2 regions of the Bradyrhizobium sp. BLXBL-01 genome follow, and region 2 is predicted to be linked to the other one. Evidence: riboswitches for the same ligand, from Rfam matches in the RefSeq annotation. Region 2 holds a riboswitch; the other holds the start of a gene.
What was found. A riboswitch is a leader RNA that binds a small molecule or an ion and turns the genes downstream of it on or off. The one in region 2 is predicted to bind cobalamin.
Positions count from the first base shown of each region.

Region 1: another riboswitch for cobalamin. It lies ahead of metE (5-methyltetrahydropteroyltriglutamate--homocysteine S-methyltransferase); the one in region 2 lies ahead of ACNJYA_RS24905 (TonB-dependent receptor).

Region 1 is NZ_CP182471.1:2,272,418-2,279,711, reverse strand. Features, by position in the region: gene ACNJYA_RS10280 (hypothetical protein) at 448-624, opposite strand; gene metE (5-methyltetrahydropteroyltriglutamate--homocysteine S-methyltransferase) at 1,153-3,498, opposite strand; cobalamin riboswitch at 3,602-3,803, opposite strand; gene ACNJYA_RS10270 (hypothetical protein) at 3,861-4,079, opposite strand; gene ACNJYA_RS10265 (hypothetical protein) at 4,802-5,197, shown strand; gene ACNJYA_RS10260 (thermonuclease family protein) at 7,270-7,294, shown strand, end outside.
Region 2 is NZ_CP182471.1:5,324,993-5,332,286, reverse strand. Features, by position in the region: gene ACNJYA_RS24925 (energy-coupling factor ABC transporter permease) at 1-20, shown strand, start outside; gene cobF (precorrin-6A synthase (deacetylating)) at 60-809, shown strand; gene cobT (nicotinate-nucleotide--dimethylbenzimidazole phosphoribosyltransferase) at 820-1,872, shown strand; gene ACNJYA_RS24910 (histidine phosphatase family protein) at 1,865-2,437, opposite strand; cobalamin riboswitch at 2,509-2,711, shown strand; gene ACNJYA_RS24905 (TonB-dependent receptor) at 2,827-5,184, shown strand; gene ACNJYA_RS24900 (PepSY domain-containing protein) at 5,197-6,630, shown strand; gene ACNJYA_RS24895 (hydantoinase/oxoprolinase family protein) at 7,096-7,294, shown strand, end outside.

The DNA of each region.
Region 1 (7,294 bases), 3.1 Mb from region 2:
GGCGTCTTCGCGCTCTCGCTGGAGCACGTGCGAGCGCGCAGCTGCGGTCGCCCGCACTCCAAGGGATGACGCCGCAGAACACGGAGATGTCTCACCAACAAGGGACGTGACATGACAGACAACCGGGCCATTTACCCCGCCACGGGCCAGATTACTGGAGCTGCAGACCAGTTCAGTTCGTGCAGAACAGTTACAAATAGCAACAGCCGAGGCCTTGAGCTGCCCCAGATCCATTCGCCGGCGAAAATCCAAATATTTCGGTTCACCGAGCGGACCGTGTTCCGGACCAACGATGCCACCGACAGCTCTCTGCCGCGGCTCACGCCATCAAGACCGCGCCGTCCGGTCGAATCGCGCAGAGCCTGCTGGGCGGACGCCAAGCGTTGTTCGTAATGTTCACAAGGTTTTCTGAATTTGTCAGCTCGCAGCGATGAACTTTGTTCAGGATCAAATGGCGATTTGATCTGGGAGCGGCTCGAAATCATGCCGCCCTTCGATCAGGATCTGGAGATTGCCGTGATCGAGGGCAATTCGATTCACCGGGTGGTCTTTCCTTGTCGCCGGGCGTTCGGCGGATGGATCAACGCGGATACCGGAGAGCACGTCGCCGTGCAGCCGACGCATTGGCGTATCTGGCTCGGATAGCGGCGGCGATCCTGCACAATAGATTGGCGTGAGTTGAAGCAGGAACTGGCTTCGGCGTCCTCTCGTCGGACACTATGTAGAGTTCATCGAATGAGAGCGCCTGACGGGGAAACATGTCCGAGCGAAGAATAGAAGGCCCGTGCGGTGACGTCGGCATCACCCCTCTCATTGTTGTCGCAACCGTTTCCACTCTTCTTATGAGCGACACCTCGGTGTAGATTTTGTCTCTCAGACCAAACGATCGCTTAGCACGGCATAAGGAGCTGCGATAAACGTATCGATATGAGTCCATATTCTCGGCGAATGTTCTCGCCTTGATGAACCGTCGGCTATTCTCTTTTGGCCAAGTAACGCGAGCCGTCAGCGTCGTTTCTCCGCGTGCACATCCGTCCAACCATTAACTGGGGCCAAGCACTTTTTGTTGGCCCCAAGGCTTGCCGCGAGATTATGGAGCGCGGTATTGACCACAAGCGAATAGCTTGGTCCAGAACAGATCCGAGCGCCGGATCAATGATTTTGCGGAGACGATGCAGCGCGCAGTTCGCGGGCGGCAGCGACCATGTTGGTTATCGCAGGCCGCACCTCCTCCCATTTGCGCGTCTTTAGGCCGCAGTCCGGATTGACCCAGAGCTGTGATTCTTGCAAACGCGTCCGAGCCAGCAGCATCAGCTCCTTCATTTCGCTTACCTCGGGAACGCGTGGAGAGTGGATGTCGTACACGCCAGGTCCGATTTGATTTGCATATTCGTACTTGCTGAATGCGCCCAGTAGTTCCATTTTCGATCGCGACGTCTCGATTGAAATGACATCCGCATCCATTGCAGCGATCGCACCGATGATGTCGTTGAACTCGGAGTAGCACATATGTGTATGGATTTGCGTCTCATCGGTAACGCCTGATGAGCAGATGCGGAAGCACTCTCCGGCCCAATCGAGATATGCCTTCCACTCCGATCGACGCAAGGGCATTCCTTCGCGAAGTGCAGCTTCGTCGATCTGGATCATGGCCGCACCGGCATTCTCGAGGTCGCGCACTTCGTCGCGGATCGCAAGCGCAAGCTGACGGCAGACCTCGCTCCTAGGAATATCATCGCGAACAAACGACCAGTTCAGCATCGTCACCGGTCCGGTCAACATCGCTTTCATTGGCTTGCTAGTTAGTGATTGCGCGTAACGCCACCAGTCCACAGTGATCGGCTTCGACCGCGCTACATCGCCAAACAGGATCGGGGGCCGGACGCAGCGCGAACCATAAGACTGTACCCATCCCTTCCTGGTAAATAGGAAGCCGGCGAGTTGCTCGCCAAAGTACTGCACCATGTCATTGCGCTCAAATTCGCCGTGCACGAGGACGTCAAGACCAATGTCCTCCTGCCAACGTACGGCGCGGGCTATCTCCTCCTTGATGAACCTATCGTATTGCTCGTCGCTCAGCGCGCCTCGCGCATGCGCCGCCCGAGCATTTCTGACTTCTGTGGTCTGAGGAAACGATCCGATCGTCGTGGTGGGAAACGCTGGTAGTCCAAAGCGTGCCCTTTGGATCTCGGAACGACGGGCAAACGGGCTTGTGCGCCGGCGTATCGTCTGGTCGATCGCCCTCATCCGGGCAGCGACATTGGCATCATGGATCTTCGGCGAAGTCCGGCGGGCAGTCGCAGCGCATTCCGAATCGGCTAGAGCGAGCCCGACATTCTGGTCGCCAGCGAGCACCCGCGCCAGGATCGCAAGCTCGCGCATCTTCTGAACCGAGAAAGAAAGCCAGCTCTTAACGTCAGACGCGAGCCCGGTCTCGAGTTCAACATCGACCGGCACGTGAAGCAGCGAGCAGGATGGAGCGAGCTGCACACGGTGCTTGCCGAGCTTCGCAATCGCGGGCTCCAGCCTCTGACGGAGCGACGACAAGTTCGACCGCCATACATTCCGGCCGTCGATGACCCCGAGCGAAATGACGAGATCACTTCGGTCGACAGCGACGATCTGATCCAACAACTCTGGCGCCCGCACCAGATCAACGTGCAGACCGGAAACTGGGAGGCTCAAGGCTGTATCCAAATTGTCGCCTAGGTCGCCGAAATAGCTGGCAAGCATGATCTTGATGCCCGGTCCCTCCTTTGCGAAGCGGCTATAGGCATGTAGCAATGATTTTCGCACAGCTTCGTCCAGATCAAGGACCAGGCAGGGCTCGTCAAACTGAACCCAACTTGCCCCTCGTTCGGCCAATTCATGCAGAACCTCGATATAGACCGGTATCAAATCATCCAGTAGGGACAGGGGCTGGAACGCACTATCGGCACTCTTGCCGAGCTTTAGGAATGTGACGGGCCCGATCAAGACAGGGCGGGTCTGGAAACCAAGCGCCTTTGCTTCCTCATACTCTTCCATGGGTTTGCGAGAGCAAAGTCCGAACGCCTGTCCCTTGTGAAACTCGGGAACCATGTAGTGGTAATTGGTATCAAACCACTTAGTCATTTCCTGCGCAGGTGGGCCAGACCCCCGTGGGCCAAGACCGCAACTCGCATCCTGGTCGTCGCATTGTGATCCGCGAGCCATGGCGAAGTACGTCTTGAGGGAAATGTCTTCTCCTTTCGAGGCGTAGATCTCCGGGATAGCACCAACCATGACACTTGTATCGAGCACCTGATCGTACAGCGAGAAGTCATTCGACGGAATGATCGTGACGCCGAGAGATTTCTGACGAGCCCAGTTCGCGGCGCGCAGGCCGGATGCGTCCTCAAGCAATTGCTGCTCGCTGATCTTTCCCGCCCAGTAGCTCTCGAGAGACAGTTTGAGCTCACGCCTTGGACCGATGCGTGGCGTTCCGAGCGTAGCAACCGGAAGAGAGAGAAGAGACATAGTTTTAACCCCTGTTGGGGACAAAGGCCATGGCGGACGCAGGCAGAGGAAGTCGCGCGTGCGACGGCTGCTTGGCGCACCACCGAGACACCCCGCCCGTGGACCAATATATATCGTCGGGGCAGGTCTCCTGGCTCGCTGGTCATCGCTGCTGTCGGCCTTCCCAAAGCCGTGCGGGCTTCAGTGACATCGTTGGACAGTAGCTCGCCGCTCACAGTTGCGGGGGCAGCGCCGGAATTTGCACCGGCTTCCCTCTTAGCTCCGGATCAAGTGGGATTCGGAGAACCTCGACGACTTCGATTATCGGCAGGAGGACTCTTCCGTCAACCTCTCAGATTATGTGCCAAGCTACTCTGTGACATCTACTCGGCGAATAACCGTGCATTTCTATGATTCTCTAAACAGAGCTGCTGCAATCGCAAGTACTCTTGCCAGATGTCGGAGTGAGCATCGGAGCTGCCTTGAGGCGAGGCGGCCCCATCAATGAACCCGACAAAACCAGCCTGCGCGGCGAGGATTACCGCCGTTTCGAGCAGAATGCATTCGATGCGGCTTCCGATTTCCAGCGGTTCGCCCAGCACGTCGGCTGGCCAGCTATTTTCTCAACTAGAGGATCCGCATTGAATACGTCAAGGCAACCGGCGCAATCTAGAAACATACGCGGCGAGCAGGTTGATTTGCGTGCCAGCCACGCTTCAAAGTTTGTCGATTAAGTCGGCTTCGTGTCCCCAGCCATCATGTAGATCGAATGCCGACGGCAACGACAGCGAACCACACGGTTCAAGGACGGCAAACGCACTGCCGATTCTCATTAGGCACTTGGCATCGAGGCGCTTACCTCTCCGCAAACTATCGAGTGCGGGACAAGGATGCACAAGCTACGGCCGATTCACTGAATGGAAACATCGAACGTGCGCAGGTCGGAAAGTCGACAAGAATGACATAACAACCGTGCAAATCTCCGCCTGCTGCCTGGAACGAAGAATGCAAGCCCCTCGAACATGCCCAGTCTCTCCCGCTGGGCATGTCCAGCTCAGCCAATTGACGCTGTCGCTGGGTAGGGAAGTTAGCGGCGCGTGACATAGAGGGGAGCGCCTGCCCGCACGGGATAGCCGCGGGTGCCCCGACGCGTTTCCGTAAACTTCTTGGGCTCGCTCGCTCCTAGCAGGTTCGAGGTTGGCCCGCTTTGAAAGATGTACGGATGAAACGCGATAGGCCGAGGGTTATGAAGAGAATGTCGGGAAGACCCGCGCTATGGCGTTGCCTGAGCGCACTTCTAATCTGCCTAGCCTGGCCGGCGACCATGAGCAACAGTATTCGCGCAAGCGACATCCCAGTTGTCGAAAGACTCAAGTCAACTTGGCGAGCGCAAGATGGTGAGACGGTAGAACAAATTATCTCCAATGTCTCGAAGGTGGCACAGTTCGTCCCTCAGATGTGGGGCGTCGTTGAACTTGGCGAAAACGACTATGTTTTCGTTTCATGGACCAGGCACCGAGACAACAAATCAGACGAACAGTACGCTATCACCTGGAAAGTTGCGCTCGACGGTACGACTGAACTGGCGTCAACCTATGCGAAGCCCATGGAATTGGGCTGGCGCGCCCTAGCGCTCTCGTTGATCGCCAGAGAAGTCGCAGATGGTGAAAGGACGCAAATCTTCGCTTTCTGCATGATCCGACTAACTTCAACTTTGTGACTACGCCGCAAGGCCGGCTCGGCGATCTTCTAGGGCAAGGCCGCTGCACTATCATTGAACCTGTTGGGGTAGACTACTTACCGAAGCGGAATGAAAAGCCGAACGAGAAAGGCGATCTGTGGCGTATTCTGCTCTTGGTGAATTGCGATCTCCAAGGACCACGTTATTTTACACACAACGGGGTCATCACTTTCGAGAAGAGCGAAGGCCAAGATTGGGAGCCACAATCCTCCTTTGCCAAGCGGATCGCTCAATTTCATCCGGGATCCTGGTTCCAACGCACCGAGCCAAAGGAAGAGGAAGACTTAGGAGACCGAAGGCCTTAGTAGACGGTCGCGCAAAGCAACATCGGACCGCAGCTGCCGTACGGTCGAACGCCTCGTACCACCTGCAAGACATACGCGGTCTGCGGTTGTGATGTTTACGGCTCCGCAACAGTGCGCCTGCCCTTCTCGCAGCATTTCGGCCCGCCGCACGAAAGGTCGAGCAGCACGATGGCGCTTTTCCGCCAGGTGTCGAGCTCAGCGGCGTACTAGTTTGCGAGATGTGGTTTGCCCGCCTGCACTCCACCCAGTGAGAGCAACCAAGTTGTGCGGGCACCAGCTCTCATGCATTCTTCGCTAGAGCGCTGGGGGATGCCTCGGGCCCGGGCCGATTCGGCGTGTGTGCTCCGCACGTCGCGTGACTGCGTGGCGTGCGCAGGAGCATGAGCGTAGCGACTTTGACCCGGCCCTAGGAACCGATGCCGAGACGAAATGGGCGAGGAAGTTACACTGGTAGCAAGCCCGGCATACCCGCTGAGCGCCTGCCCATTTCCGAGTCGCAGGCCGGGAAGCTCCGGAGCTGTACGCAGAACGTCGAGCGCCACTGACTCGGCTCTAGATTTCCTCGCACTCATTTGTCTGCACGTCATAGACCCGGATTCTAAGCTTGGGAAACCGCTTCTTTAGTTCTGCTCCACCTGCCGTGGCACCGTCTTTGGTTGCGAATTCCGCTCTGAGCTAACCATCTACTTCAAGCGCTTAAGATGAGACCGATACTTCCCGAACGACTGCGACCATGTCATTCCCATTATTAGTGAGGTGCTGAAGAATGATGTGTAGCTTGAGTCGGCTAAACCGTACCAGAGCTATTCGCCCCGCGTGCGCCATGGGCAAACGCGTATTGTGGACTGAACCCTCACACTGAATTACATCAGGATGGCACTCGCGATTGTCCGAACACGTGGGTAGCTTGCGCACGCCCGGAGCATCCACGGCAAAGCGCGGCTCCATATCGCAGCCGTTCCAATTCCTGGAGCAAACGGGCGCTGATGCTAGCGTTCCTGGGTAAGCCACTCGAGATCGCAGGAACCGTCACGACCAATAGCGGCCGCCCGTAGCGCCGCCTGAGTCATAAACAATTCAGTTCTTGTGCAAATGTATGGGCGGTAGCACCAACGACCTATGGTGCAGCGCGGAGGAGCCAAATGCCACAGTGCGATTGGTAGCAACGATCATATGGCTCGGCGTAAGAAGGTACCGGATTTCCGCGATTTGCTCGAAAGAACGCTTCATTTATGCGGCGAGCATTGAGGCTGAACTCCGTCGCGTACTTTGCCTACACAGGCCAGAGCGAGTCAGACCAGATCATTTTTGAGGATCTTTTTCGTGACACGACTTTTGGGGCGAATTCATCGCCCTCGTCGGAACTGTCCGGTTTGCTGATGGAAGTCGTCATCAACCATGGCAAGGTTGCTCCTCCAAGCCTGACTCCGCCGCAAGCACCGACGCTTCATTGTCCTCACTTTTGCAAAGAGGTAGCACAGCCTTCCAAGGCTCGGGTTTGTCCGGCATCTCGAGTTCGGCGCCACGAGGATCTCCTCCTCAGGTGCAGAGGGTACAGCGCGTTCAGGGTAAGAGAGGCGTCGATGATCGAAAGATACCGCCGCACGCACACGGAAGAAATCTCTTGATCCTTACGCAGCGTCAGGTCGTAGCTTCGAACTCACGCCAGGCTCTCATAAAGCACACATCGAAAGCCGAACGGACATCTGCGGTCGAGCAATCGAATGTATCGGCACCGGATCGTGCATGAACATGGATCAGGAGCGAAAGG
Region 2 (7,294 bases):
GCCTGCACAACGCGGCTTAAGAGACAAGGGGCGGCCGTCATGGTCGCCCCGTACGCCCGATGCTCACGCTCTCTCTGATAGGCATCGGTTGCGGCGATCCCGAGCAGCTCACGCGCGCCGCGACCCGCGCCATCAACGCGGCCGATCTCGTCCTGATCCCGCGCAAGGGGAGCGCGAAGTCTGATCTCGCCGATCTCAGGCGGACGATCTGCACTGACGTGCTCACCAACAAGGCGACGCGCATCGCCGAATTCGATCTTCCCGTGCGCGACGCGACCGAGGCCGACTATCGCAAGGGCGTCGACGATTGGCACGATGCCGTTGCCGCCACGTGGTCGCGGACCATTGCAAGCCATCTCGGCGGTGACGGCAAGGTCGCGCTGCTGATCTGGGGCGACCCGTCGCTCTACGATTCCTCGCTGCGCATTGCGCGGCGATTGAATCCGTTGCCGACAATCGAAGTCGTGCCCGGCATCACCTCGATCCAGGCGCTGTGTGCGGCGCATGCGCTGCCGCTCAACGACATCGGCGAGCCCTTTCTGGTCACGACGGGGCGGCGCTTGCGCGAAGGCGGCTGGCCGCAGGGCGTCGACACAGTCGTGGTGATGCTCGACGGCGGCACGGCGTTCCAGTCGCTCGATCCGGCTGGGCTTCACATCTGGTGGGGGGCCTATCTCGGCATGGCCGATCAGATCCTCATGTCCGGTGCGCTCACCGAAGTGGGTTCGCGCATTGCCGCCGCGAGGCAGGACGCACGTGAGCGGCACGGCTGGATCATGGACAGCTACATTCTCAAACGCAGGCGTTGAGCGAGGCAGCATGCTTCCCGAATGGGTCACCCAGAACTGCCCCGAAATCTCCGCGGTCCATCGCGAGGCGGCCATTGCGCGGCAGGCGCAACTGACGAAGCCGACGGGCGCGCTCGGCCGGCTGGAGCAGCTCGCGATCGAGCTCGCAGGCCTGCAGGCCACCGAGCAGCCGCGCGCCGCGCGCGTCCCGATCATCATCTTCGCGGGCGACCACGGCATCGTCGCACAGGGGGTGTCGGCCTATCCGCAAGCCGTCACCATCGCGATGATGGCGAATTTTGCCTCTGGAGGCGCCGCGATCTCGGTGCTGGCGCGCGAGCTGGGTTCGAGCCTCGAGGTCGTCGACGCCGGCACGCTGTCCGAGGTGCAGATGGCCGGGATCGTCACCGACAAGCCGCGCAGCGGCACGCGCGATTTCAGCGTCGAGGCCGCGCTCACCCCGGCGGAATTGGTCTTCGCCTTTGAGGCCGGCCAGCGCGCGGTGGCGCGCGCTGAGGCCGGCCGGCCTGATCTCTTGATCTTTGGCGAGATGGGGATCGGCAACACCACGACGTCAGCTGCGATTGCTGCGAGCCTGCTCGGTGTGAGCGCCGAAGAGATCGCCGGCAGCGGCACCGGCGTCGATGCGGCCGGCCGCGTACACAAGGCGCGGGTGATCGATGCGGCGATCGCACGCCATCGCGTCGCCGGAGCCTCGGTCGAGACAATCCTGTGCGCGGTCGGCGGCCTCGAAATCGCGGCGATCTCGGGCGCCATCATCGCGGCCGCGCAACGCCGCATTCCCGTATTGATCGACGGCTTTATCGTCTCGGTGGCGGCGCTGGCGGCGGCGCGGCTCAATCCCTCCTGCCAGCCGTTCCTGTTGCCCTCGCATCAATCGGCGGAGCAAGGACATCGGCTGGTGTTGCGCGCGCTGAACGTGCAGCCGCTGATCAGCCTCGATCTCAGGCTCGGCGAGGGATCGGGCGCCGCCATTGCGCTGCCGCTGGTGCGCTCGGCCTGCGCACTTCACAACGGCATGGCGACCTTTGCGCAGGCCAACGTACCGGATCGGCCTAGCTGATCCGCTGATTGACCGAGACGACGCGCCAGCCGCTGGCGAGCCGGTCGATCCGGGTCAGCGACAACGGATCGATCACGAAGCGCAACGCCGCTTCCGGTGCGAGATCGAGCGCGATGCAGAGCGCGGCGCGGATGGTGCCGGAATGGACGACCAGCGCCGCGGAGCCTGCGCCGATCCGCGACAGGCCGAGGCGGACGCGGGCGACCTGATCCGCAAAGCTTTCGCCGTTCGGCGGCCGTCCGCGCGCCAGATCGCGCCAGAACTGCGCGTAGATCTCGCCGCCGGTCGCGGCGAGCTCGTCATGCCGATGGCCGGTCCAATCGCCGAAATCCTGCTCGCGGAATTCGCTGACCAGCTCCGGTTCCAGCCCCAGCGCGCGCGCCGTCTCCACCGTGCGCCGCGACGGGCTGGCATAGCCGGCGACATCCGCGGGCAAGCGCTGCTTGAGAGCCGCCAATGCCGCGCGATCGCCGAGATCGGCCGGCGCATCGGCTGCATGGATCGTCCCGGCTACGCCCGCGACAACCGCGTGCCGTATCAACCAGAGGAAGGTCTCGCCTTCCATGCTCATCTCCAAGGAAGCTTGTGCGGTCGCCACGACGCCGCAACTGGGACATTGACTCTGTCTTGGTGGTAATCCTAGATGCTCGCGACGGTTTTCCCGAGAGGGAATGAAAAGGGAATGCGGTGCGGGGAAAATTGTCCCCAATGCCGCGGCTGCCCCCGCAACTGTGAGCGGTGAATCCTTCGTCACGAGCCACTGGGTCCTCGGTCCCGGGAAGGCGACGAAGAGGTCACGACCCGCGAGCCAGGAGACCTGCCGTCAGCCGTGGTCACACGCGAAGATGTCGGTCGGGGAGTACAGACATTCGGCTTCATCGGACGGCTGCAAGGCCAAAAGGTGAGACCTCGTTCGCTGTGACGTGCCACTGACGTCATACCGAGGTTTGTACCGTGTCTTCCATCCGTATCGCACGACCGCGCCGCGTCCTGCTGGTTTCCGCCGCGTTCACGTCCTTCGCCGTTCTCGATCCGCCTGCCGCTCTGGCGCAGCAGGTCCGAGAGCCGCTGCCACCCGTCGAGGTCTCGCCCGCCCAGGCGCGCAAGCCGGCCAGACCGGCAGCACGAGAGGTGGCGAGCGCGCGCCGCGCGGCAGCGCGCAGGCCGGCGGCGGTATCGGCAGCGCCAAAACCCGTCATGCCGGATCTGACGGCGCAAACGCCGCTCAACACCAATGCCGTTGCCGAAAGCGCTTCGCGGCTCGGCCTGACGGTGCGGCAGACGCCCGCGACCGTCGAGGTGATCTCGGCCGAAACCATGCGCGAGCAGGGCTATCGCACCGTGTCCGAGGTGGCGCAGGGCGCCGTCGGCGTCACCTCCGGCGACAACCCGGCCGAACCTTCCGCCTTCTCGATGCGCGGCTTCACCAATAGCCAGATCAACACACTCTACAACGGCATCAAGATCGGTCCGCAGAACATGACCTCGCGGATCGTCGACACCGCCAATCTGGAGGCCGTGGAATTCCTCAAAGGACCGGCCTCGCTGATCTCGGGCGAGGGTGCCGCGGGAGGCGCCATCAACTTCGTCACCAAGCAACCGCACACGGGAGCGATCCGCAACGAGGCAAATTTCTCCTGGGATTCGCTGAATTCGTTCCGGGCCCATTACGGCTCAGGCGGCAGCACCAATGTGCAAGGGCTGGACTATCGCTTCGACATCAGCCGTTCCACGCTCAACGGCTTTGCCGACGACACCAACGTCAAGACGTTCGGCACGTCCGGCCAGCTCAATTACCGGGTCTCCGACAGCCTCAAGATCTGGGGTGCGGTCGAGTATCGCGAAGACCGCTCGAAGGCCTATTGGGGCGCGCCGCTGGTGCCGGTCGCCTTCAGCGGTTCGCATGCGACGACGGGGATCGTCTCCGGCAATTACGTCTCGAATTACAACGGTACCAATCTCGGTGCCGTCACCATCGACGACCGCACCTTCAACACCAATTACAACGTTCTCGATAACCGCAACGTGGCGCAGGAAGTGTGGCTGCGCGGCGGCTTCGAGCTGAAGCTCGCGCCTGACCTCACGCTGAAAAGTCAGGCCTATGGCTATGGCGCCGAACGGACCTGGTTCAACAACGAGATCGAGGCATTCAACTCCACCACGAACCTGGTCGATCGCGAACGCTTCTATGTCGCCCATAGCCAGCGGCTGGTCGGCAACATCACCGACCTGATCTGGGATACCAACATCGCAGGATTCGACAACCGGTTGGTCACGACGCTCTCGTCGAGCTATCTCGATTTCGTCAGGCCCGGCGCGGCAAACTTTCCCGGAGATTCCGTTTCGCTGGTCGATCCCAACCGCGGCTTCTACGGCCTGCTCACGACACAGCAGCAGACCGCGCGCATCGACAACGAGGCGTTGTCGTTCGAGGACCGGTTGAAGCTGACGCGCAGCTTCGCGTTGATCGGGGGCCTGCGTGTCGAGCACATCGGACTCGACCGTAACTCGACCGACAAGGCCGGGCTGGAGAAGGCAGGCTTTCCGTACACCAAAGACTGGGCGCCGGTGACGGGCCGCATTGGCTACACCTGGGAGGCCGTGCCCGGCCTGACCTTCTTCAGCCAGTACGCCACCGGGGCCGACGTCGCAGCCAACAACATCTTCCTGCTGTTGCCGACCCAGCCACTGGACCTGACGACGTCGCGAACCTACGAGACCGGCGTCAAGCATCTGTTCTGGGACAATAGGGCGGAGTGGTCGTTCTCGGCCTACGACATCCTGCGCAAGAACGTCTATGCGGCGGCCGGCGGGCAGGCGCTCAATATCGCCGGGCGGCAGGAGTCCAAGGGCGTCGAGCTTGCCGCCTCGGTGCGGCCGATCGAGCCGCTTCGGTTGTGGGGCAACATCGCCTATGTCGATGCGCGCTATGCCGACTACAATTTCGTCGGTGGCTCGTTCTCCGGCAATACGCCGCCGAACGTACCGCGTATCGTGGCCAATGCCGGCGCATCGTACCGGTTCTTCACGCCCTGGCCTGTGGAGCTCGGCATCACCGGCCGTCATGTCGGCGACCGCTACAACACCGACGCGAACGTCGTGACGATGAAGGCCTACACCGTGGCCGACGTCTACGCCTTCGTCGATATCCCCAAGGCCGTGTTCAATGCGGTCGACCAGGCCCGCATGACTTTCCGCGTCCGCAACATCACCGACAAGCGCTATGCGATCTGGGGCGATCCGTTCTATCCCGACCAGATCCTCCTGGGCGCGCCGCGCACCTACGAGGTCTCGGCCGCGTTCAAATGGTGAGGCCTTGAGCGCATGATGGGCGCGATCGTCCTCTCGCATCGCTGGCTCGGGATCGCGTTCTGCCTGCTGTTCGCGATGTGGTTCGCGAGCGGGATCGTGATGCACTTCGTCCCGTTTCCGTCGCTGACGGAAGCGGAGCGATTTGCCGGGCTCGCGCCGCTGGACCGTGGCGGGACAACGATCTCGGTCGCGGACGCCGTTGCTGCGAGCGGAATCACCGACGGGACGCGTGTTCGGCTGATCCAGCGCAGTGATGGACCGGTCTACGTCGTCTCGGGCCCCGCAGGTTCGCGAGCGGTCCGCGCCTCCGATAGAGGAGACGCATCGGTGACGTCCGCCGATGTCGCGCTCACCATCGTGCAGGGCTATTCCCGTCAGCGCGGGCTCGACGCGCCACGCGCCGCGATCGTCGCGCGGTCGGACCACGATCAATGGAGCGTGCCGAACGGTTTTGATCGCCATCGCCCCTTGTTTCGCGCCGCTCTCGGCGATGCCCCTGGAACGGAGGTCTACGTTTCGTCGCTGACCGGGGAGGTCGTCCTAGATACGACGCGCAGTGAGCGCGCGTGGAACTGGGCCGGCAGCGTGCTGCACTGGATCTATCCGACGGTTCTGCGCAGCAGCTGGGCGGTGTGGGATCGCGTGGTCTGGACGCTGTCGCTGCTGGCCCTGATTGCGGCATTGCTTGGCGCGGTGCTCGGAATCGTGCGGATCAGGTTTCGCAAGGGCCAAATCTCCTCGCCTTACCGTGGCTGGCATGCGCTGCATCACCTGATCGGCCTCGCGGCGACGCTGTTCGTACTGAGCTGGATCTTCAGCGGCTGGCTCTCGATGGATCACGGCCGCCTGTTCTCGCGCGGGCAATTGACGCCGACAGAGGCGGGCGTGGTCGATGCCGCCCCGGATTGGCGAGACGCTTCACCGCTCGATCTGCCGCCAATATCGCCGTCGGCGCGCGAGGTCGAATGGTTCGCCTTCGGCGGCAGGGTCTATCGGCGCGATCGGCTCGCCCTTGGCCATCAGACGTTGATCAGGGCCGGGGACGCGCCGCGAGATGGGCAGGCGGCATACCTGGATACGCAGGAGATCGGGGATCTGACGGCGCGCCTTGGCGCCGGCTGTGCCGCACCGTTCCTGCTCGCCGGCAACGACGACTATCCGGCGCAGTCCGCTATTCCGGGAGCTCCGGTCTACCGCACGACCTGCGGCGATCTCTGGTTCGATGTCGATGCTGCCGATGGCAAGGTGCTGCAAAGACTGGACCCGTCGCGGCGCGTCTATCGCTGGCTCTACAGTGCGCTGCACACGCTTGATTTCCCGATTCTGCTGGCTCACGCGCGGCTGCGTGACGCTCTCATTGTCAGCCTCTGTACGCTCGGACTGATGTTCTCCATCACCGGCGTCGTCATCGGATGGCGACGCTTGCGGGCGTCGCTGGCATCCTGAGGCCGGTGACGTCCTCGCTTACTGACCGTACAATAAAGAGAGGCTGAGCCGACCTGCGTGCATAGCTCCTGGTCAGCCCTCTCTCCTGCACCGCAGATTGATCGCCTGCAAATTAGACAAACGGACTTGCGCGATTCCGATTGCAGTGCAACGGGCGCTCCCATTTGTGTCGAAGAATCCAAGGGTGCGCTGCACATTTCTGGCTTCGTATGCTTCTGCTCTCTGGGCGAGCAGCGCTGCACCAAAACGTGCAGCCGATGGTGCGCCGCGCAATGCCGGCGGCTCGCTGGCTCGGTGGTTTGCGACAACTCCGACCCTATCCCGCGGCCATCGCTCTGTCGCACGCTCGCCCGTGATGGCATGACAGGGAATGACGATGAGCGTGCTCGCTTTGGCATTGGATGCGGCAATGGCCGGAAAGGACCTGGCGTCCGGTCCGGACGTCACGCGTAGCTGACTGTGCAGATGAGCTACTCCGACAATCACTGGGAGGTCGGCACCGATATCGGTGGCACCTTCACCGACATCATCGCCATCCGGCGCGATTCCGCGGAAGCGCGGATTGCAAAGGTGCCGTCGCGCCCCGACGCACCGGTTCGGGCGATGCTGGAGGCGATCGAGGCGGTGGGTCTGCGCAAGAGCGAGGTCAGGCGCTTCGTCCACG